Regions from separate parts of the Syntrophomonas sp. UBA5494 genome, predicted to be linked through region 3. Evidence: riboswitches for the same ligand, from Rfam matches in the RefSeq annotation. Region 3 holds a riboswitch; each other region holds the start of a gene.

Region 1 (2,261 bases), on a different contig from region 3:
CACCACATCCCCTCTTTCCATCAACTGCATGGCGGAGCGGTTATTACGTATGGAGCATCCATATGCGCCGATAACGGTTAGTTCCAGGTAGTGAAGCAGGTTCCATTCATCATTGGTGAAGCCCGGCTGCTGTGACATCCCGCTGAAGAATCCAATCCGCCCCCGCTTGGAGCATACCTGCAGGGAGCTTCTGAAGGCATTGGGATCGGGACAACAAGGTATGACGACATCAGCCTGGCCGTGATCTGTAATGACCGTGAGCGCCTTTCTGAGCCCTTCAAGATCAGCCAGTAAGTGGCATCTATTTTCCAAATCCTGCAGACGCATCATTCTATCAGGATGGCTCTCCACTATGAAGATCTCTTCAGCCCCCCGGCTCCTGGCCAGCCGGGCGTTTAATATTCCCAGGGGACCGCCCCCCCAAATCAGGACTGCATCACCATGACCGACATGCAAAGCGTCCTGCATATTAATGGCACAGGCCAGAGGCTCTGACATACAGGCTTCTTCAAATGACAATCCCGCCGGGATGTGATTGAGAATGCCCCTCTGGGCCGCCGCAGCAGGTATGTGCAGATACTCCTGAAAGCCTCCGTCACGGTGGAATCCCATGATTTCCACCCGGTCGCACAGGTGGTCCAGACCTTGCCGGCAAAAATGGCAGTTTCCGCAGGGCACACCGGGTGAAACCTGCACCCGGTCCCCGGGGCGGAATTCAGTCTGACTGCAGGCCTCAACCACGGTGGCGGTTATCTCGTGCCCGAGCACTCGGGGAAGCCGCAGATCCCGCTGTCCGATGGTGTAGGCTTTCATATCAGTACGGCACAAGCCGCACACCTCGGTTTTTAAAATGACATCCCCCTCCTGGCATTGAGGTTCGGGACGGTCTTCAATACGGATGCTGCCGATGGTCTCCAAAACCGCTGCTTTGATTTCATTCACCCCCATAAAAAATAAAAAACCCATACCTCAAAAAGGTATGGACTCTCCAATTCCGTACCAGGTTTTTGCCTTTCGGCTTCAACCTTAAGCTACAGGCAGGTCTCCTGACTCAGCTTCTTCACCGGCATGCCCCTTCCCCCTTACCGGAGTGGCTGCGGCATCGGCTCAGCATTACAGTGGCGGGCCCGCCCGGGATTTGCACCCGGTTCCCTATTCTCCCTGTCGGGCACCTGCAACTCTCATGGCCTATTTTTTTGTTTATACTAGGATGAATTCCCGGTTTTGTCAAGGCAAGATTTTCCCTGCTCCGCTATGAGAACTGCTTCAGGGTGTACGGGTGGAGACGTGAGGCCGGCTTCACGGTGCTCTTTATTCAGTTTATCCCACCACGCAGCATGGCGATGTATTACGTACTCCCTATCGATATAGCCTGTGAACATACTTGCTACCAGGGGCCGGTTAGCCTTGATGAGAAACGCTGCCAGGTGAACAATAACCGAAAGCAGCAATATCACGGTAAACAGATTATGAATCTGCGCCAGCCAGAATACCGTACCCACTGAAAATTCCATCCCGGGCAGGTTTTTATATACCTTCAGTATTCCGGTTACAATCAAGGCCATTACCGAGAAAGCAGTCACCGCGAAGGCCAGGCGTTGTTCTGCCAGATATTTGTCATTTTCCGGTTCCTCGGCCAACCCCAGCATGGAAGCAAATATCTGCATGGACTCCTTAAAATCACCCCTGCGGGGTATGATGTCCCATCTTTTACTGACAATTAAATAGGTCACATAATAGGCACTTATAAATATTAATGCCATAGCTGCCAGATAATGCAGATACAATGTAGCCAGAAAATTGCTCGACCAGGCCAGCCCCGGTAGTTGGTCCACATAATATCTTTTGTAAACGGGCATTTGTCCAAAGCCGGTAAACAACAGGACAAAAATAGACATCGCGGTAACCCAATGAGTAAAGCGTATAGCTGTATTGTGGCGCTTAATCTTCAACGTCATTGCCCCCTTTCATAATCTGGTAAGTACTTATTCCTGCTGCCAATACCCCGGCAACAGGAGCCATTAATAAACCGCTCAAGATATTACCAGGCTCGTCAAGTGGGTTTTCAATATTTACCGCCATATCGACTCTGCCAGTCGTGCCGTCCAGATCCTGGTCGATAATGGCAAGATTGATAACTTCAAAAGGTATCATGGAAATATAGAAATTAGCTGTTCCACCGTTCTCCTCATCTCCGTACACATAGCCTTGATTCTGGCGGGCCCAGTTCTGTGCATACTCATGCAGCTCATACTGAGGGC
Region 2 (2,261 bases), on a different contig from region 3:
CATGATCGGCGTAATCTTGCTGATGGGCCTGGTAACCAAGAATGCCATACTGTTGATCGACTTTACCAAGCAAGCCCGGGCCAGGGGAGTGGAACGCAATCAAGCCTTGCGGGAGGCTGCCGCCACCCGCCTGCGCCCTATTTTAATGACAACTACCGCTATGATACTGGGAATGGTGCCAGTGGCCATGTCCCTGGGAGCAGGAGCCGAATGGCGGGCCCCGATGGCCCATGCCACTATCGGAGGCCTGATCACCTCCACCTTGTTGACTCTGGTGGTGGTGCCGGTGATCTATACCCTTTTCGACGACTTGACTCATTGGCGTAAAAAGCCTGTGCCTGAGGACATTGAAGCGAGCCCAACTGCCGCACCGGACGGTTTGCATGCCACTAGCCCAGAACGGGACGGTTATTCGCCATAAACAGTTATATAACTGACGGTTGTCAAATATATTGAAAAATACCGCCATGCAGGAGGTTGAACTATGTGGATCATATACACTGATAAGCAGGGAGACAACTATCCCCTTGAAATCGGCTTTAAATTGATCGACTCTTCCGAAATCTGCCATGATTATGACCGGATTACCGGCTACTGCCGGGAGGGATGCCCGGATTATGCCTCCGGGGGCTGTCCGCCTTACGCCCCGGCCTTGGCGGAGGTAGCGGTAAAATACCCTTACGGTATTTTGATCTATGCCAAGTTTCTTTCCCGCTTTAAGCCGGCCGGGATGGCGGCTGAAGATTTCAGCCTGCAGGACCTGGTTCTGTCAGATATGCTGAATCAACTGGGCTATGCGGTTATAGGCCAGCATCCGGATAGCTTGTTTTTCTTGAACTGCGGTCACTGCCAGGGATGTGGCACGGAAACCTGCAGTTTCAAACTGGGTGAGGAGAGCTGCCGCAAGCCTGAACGGCGCGCTTATTCCATCGCCGCTACCGGAGTGGATGTGACCCAGACCCTGAAGGATGTTTTTGATATCACCCTGCAATGGATCAAGGAAGGCAATCAGACCGAATACATCATCAAGGTCATGGGGCTGCTCAGCCCGGACCCCGAGTTGCCGCAGGCCATTGAACAGCGGCTGGAGCCGGTATTGAACAGTCTGGAATGCATAAAATACCAGGTTGGCAGCTCTGAAGCGGGGCTGATTTTGGAAGAGAGATATTCAGTTACTCTATAGATCGGATTATTTTTGTGCTTGTCAGTATTTCATGTGCAAGTATATAATTAAAAAAATTGAATCACCTCATGTTTCGGGTGCCCCTTTAGGGGATAATAGGGAATCAGGTGCAAGACCTGAACGGACCCGCCACTGTAACCGGGGAGTTCCAAGCCGTATAGCCACTGGGAAACTGGGAAGGCTGGCTTGTATCTAAGGAGCGTTTGATCCGGGAGTCAGGAAACCTGCCTGTAAAACATCTGGTTGAGAATGAAGGTAAAGTTCTCAGGCCTTAATGGCTTGGGGACTTTTTAATTTTGGCTAATACTAAAGGAGGTTTTATCAAATGGAACGACTGGAAGCAACCTTGCAGAGTATTGGAGAACCGAACCTTGAAGCGGCGCAAGCAGCGCAGAAGCGCCTGGACAATCTCACCAAACCCCTGGGCGCCCTGGGGATTATGGAGCAGATCGTAGTGCGCCTGGCCGCCATCCAGGGTAAAACTATCCCCGAACTGGGGGCTAAAGTGGTTATGGTCATGGCCGGCGACCATGGGGTGGTGGCCGAAGGAGTCAGCGCCTATCCCCAGGAGGTCACCCCGCAAATGGTACTGAACTTCCTTAATAACGGGGCCGCCATTAATGTTTTTTCCAACTATACCGGCTCCAAAGTGGTGGTCACAGATGTGGGAGTGATGAGTCCGGCCATTGAGCATCCCCGGCTCAATGTTCGCAAAATCCGGGAGGGAACCCGCAACATGGCCCGGGAAGCAGCCATGACCGAAGCTGAAGCAGTGGCTGCTATTGAAGTGGGAATAGAACTGGTTCAGGCTGAGATCGATGCCGGGGCGACCCTGGTGGCCACCGGGGAGATGGGAATCGGAAACACCACTCCCAGCAGCGCCATTCTGGCTGTATTTAGCGGGGTTGATCTGGATATAATCACCGGCCGCGGCACCGGACTTGATGACAGCGGCCGCCACAAGAAAATCGCGGTAATCAAACAGGCCCTGGAGCTAAACCAGCCCGATCCCGGCCAGCCGCTGGATGTGCTGAAGAAAGTAGGGGGACTGGAAATCGCCGCCTTGACCGGTGTCATT
Region 3 (2,261 bases):
GGTTGAGTAATGAAACTCGTGCCCGCGCAATACCTCGCCTTTTCCGGCTATTACTGTGTCTCTCAGGGCAATAGCCTTAATATAGCCTAGTTCCTGCAGCTTCCGGGTCATAATGATCTCACCCGGCACCAGCCCCACTCCGGGCCAGGAGTTGCCCTCCCAGTCCTTCAGGGTCCGGGACAAATACATCAGCCCGCCGCACTCCGCCAGTATGGGCATGCCCATCCGGTGGGCCTGGCGCAGAGCCTTCTGCATGCCGGAATTCCGGCTTAATTGCGATAAAAACATTTCCGGGAAGCCGCCGCCGACATAGATCCCATCCACTTCCGGCAAAGAAGCATCATTCAGGGGGCTGAAATACTTCAGCTCTGCTCCCAGTTCAGACAGGTAGTCCAGACTGTCTTGATAGTAAAAACTAAAGGCGGCATCCCTGGCCACTCCGATAACAGTCCGCTTTTCAACCTGAGGCGCTTGCCAGCTGAGTTCCATAGGCTTGGCTTCCCCGGCCAGGGCCAGTACCGCTTCCATATCCAGATTTGACTCTACCAAATCCGCCATTTTATGGAGATGGCCTGCCAATTCCCCATGTTCATCGGCGGGCAGCAAACCCAGATGCCGCTCGGGAATGGATATACTTTCCTGCCAGGGGACACAGCCCAGCACTTTGACTCCCAGCTCCGATTCCAGATTGGGGAGCACCCATTCTCGATGGAAAGGAGAAGCCTGGTTCAATACTATACCTTTGATTTCTACCCCGGGCTGGTATTCCATAAAGCCTTTAACCAACGCCACACAGCTCTGCGACATGCTTTTTACATTTACCACCAGAACCACCGGGGTGTTCAACATCAAAGCCACCTCGGCGCTGCTGCCGGCAATCCTCTCCCCCCGGTAGCCGTCAAACAGCCCCATCACCCCTTCAATGATGGATATTTCAGCCGAAGCGGCGTTCTTGGCAAATACAGTTTGCATCACCTGAGGAGGCATCATCCAGCTGTCCAGATTGTGGGAACTGCGACCGCAGGCATGACTGTGCAAACCGGAGTCGATATAATCCGGTCCTACTTTGAAGGGCTGCACCTTGATCCGGCGCCGCTTCAGAGCTGCCATCAACCCCAATGAAACTGTGGTTTTGCCGCTGCTGCTGTGCACGCCGGCGATCATCAGTCGTGGGAACTGCACCGAGACTCACTTCCTGCTTCCATATTTCCCAATAAAAAAGGCTTCTACTTGCTCAAAAGTAGAAGCCTACAGCTTTACCGTCCAAATGCGAACCAAACCCTATCCGCGGGGCTGATTATTCGCAAGCTATTGGCAGGTTTACTGGCTCCCAGATCATCCTCCCCACACCCCTTCCCGATTCCTCAGTGGCTAATGTGTGGTTCGTACTGGTTACAGTGGCGGGACCGCTCAGGATTTTAACCTGATTCCCTTTATCCCTCTCGGGACCAGTAGCTTCAACTTTAGAGTTGCCCCCATTATAATACAATCCTTTAAAAATGCCAACATAATAATTTGCGTACAAATGACACCGGAAAACGCTTTCCCTGAGTCATTATTCCGATGCGGTTCTGAATTGCTAAAACGAATGACACCGGGGAATTTGGTCTAATCATCACCCCGGCTTGGGAGCTGATTGCCGCGCTGTATGACCCTGGATCCAAAACGCCGGCGAATCTGATCCATAAGCATATCCACCTTTTCATATTGGGCAGATTCTTCGAAGAGGCCGCCCTGCTCCCAATCCGGTGCCGATGATAGCTTTCCCAGGCTGAGGCCGATCAGGCGTAAGGGAGAATCTCCCCGGTAGCTCTTCTGCAGCAGTTCATCAGCGACCTGCCCGATGACCACATCAGCATGGCTGGGGGCGATAGTCCGGCTGCGGTTGATGGTTTTAAAGCTGCTGTAACGCAGTTTGAGGGTTACTGTAGAACAGTACAGCTTGTCGCGGCGCAGTTTACGGCACAACTCGGCGGAGAAAGCAGCCAGGTTTTTTTGCAGGATCTGCATATCATCAATGTCTTCCGGAAAGGTGACCTCCCTGCCCAGGGATTTACGCTCTTCATGGGTTTCGACCTGGCGTGTGTCGATGCCCCGGGCTAATTCCCAGTAATGCTGCCCGCTTGCGCCCATGCGTTCTGCAAGCCAACCGGTTGGGAGGTCCTGTACATCACCGACGGTTTTGATCCCCAGCCGCTCCAGGGCTTGCCGGGCCTTTTCACCCACCCCCCAGAGCCGTGTGACCGGCAGGGGTCTTATTA

Evidence for each region. Region 3 has a riboswitch for cobalamin ahead of B3W37_RS08130 (cobyrinic acid a,c-diamide synthase CobB). Riboswitches for the same ligand answer to the same signal wherever they lie in the genome.
Region 1: it holds a riboswitch for cobalamin, as region 3 does, so the genes downstream of both, B3W37_RS12370 (alcohol dehydrogenase catalytic domain-containing protein) here and B3W37_RS08130 (cobyrinic acid a,c-diamide synthase CobB) in region 3, are expected to answer to the same signal.
Region 2: it holds a riboswitch for cobalamin, as region 3 does, so the genes downstream of both, cobT (nicotinate-nucleotide--dimethylbenzimidazole phosphoribosyltransferase) here and B3W37_RS08130 (cobyrinic acid a,c-diamide synthase CobB) in region 3, are expected to answer to the same signal.

The regions. Positions count from the first base shown of each region.
Region 1 is NZ_DIPG01000111.1:21,953-24,213, forward strand. Features, by position in the region: gene B3W37_RS12370 (alcohol dehydrogenase catalytic domain-containing protein) at 1-942, opposite strand, end outside; cobalamin riboswitch at 1,020-1,191, opposite strand; gene B3W37_RS12375 (formate dehydrogenase subunit gamma) at 1,206-1,952, opposite strand; gene B3W37_RS12380 (4Fe-4S dicluster domain-containing protein) at 1,942-2,261, opposite strand, start outside.
Region 2 is NZ_DIPG01000104.1:11,006-13,266, forward strand. Features, by position in the region: gene B3W37_RS11750 (efflux RND transporter permease subunit) at 1-421, shown strand, start outside; gene B3W37_RS11755 (DUF2284 domain-containing protein) at 485-1,183, shown strand; cobalamin riboswitch at 1,242-1,429, shown strand; partial or broken gene cobT (nicotinate-nucleotide--dimethylbenzimidazole phosphoribosyltransferase) at 1,509-2,261, shown strand, end outside.
Region 3 is NZ_DIPG01000071.1:4,967-7,227, reverse strand. Features, by position in the region: gene B3W37_RS08130 (cobyrinic acid a,c-diamide synthase CobB) at 1-1,182, opposite strand, end outside; cobalamin riboswitch at 1,297-1,468, opposite strand; gene B3W37_RS08125 (DNA polymerase IV) at 1,609-2,261, opposite strand, start outside.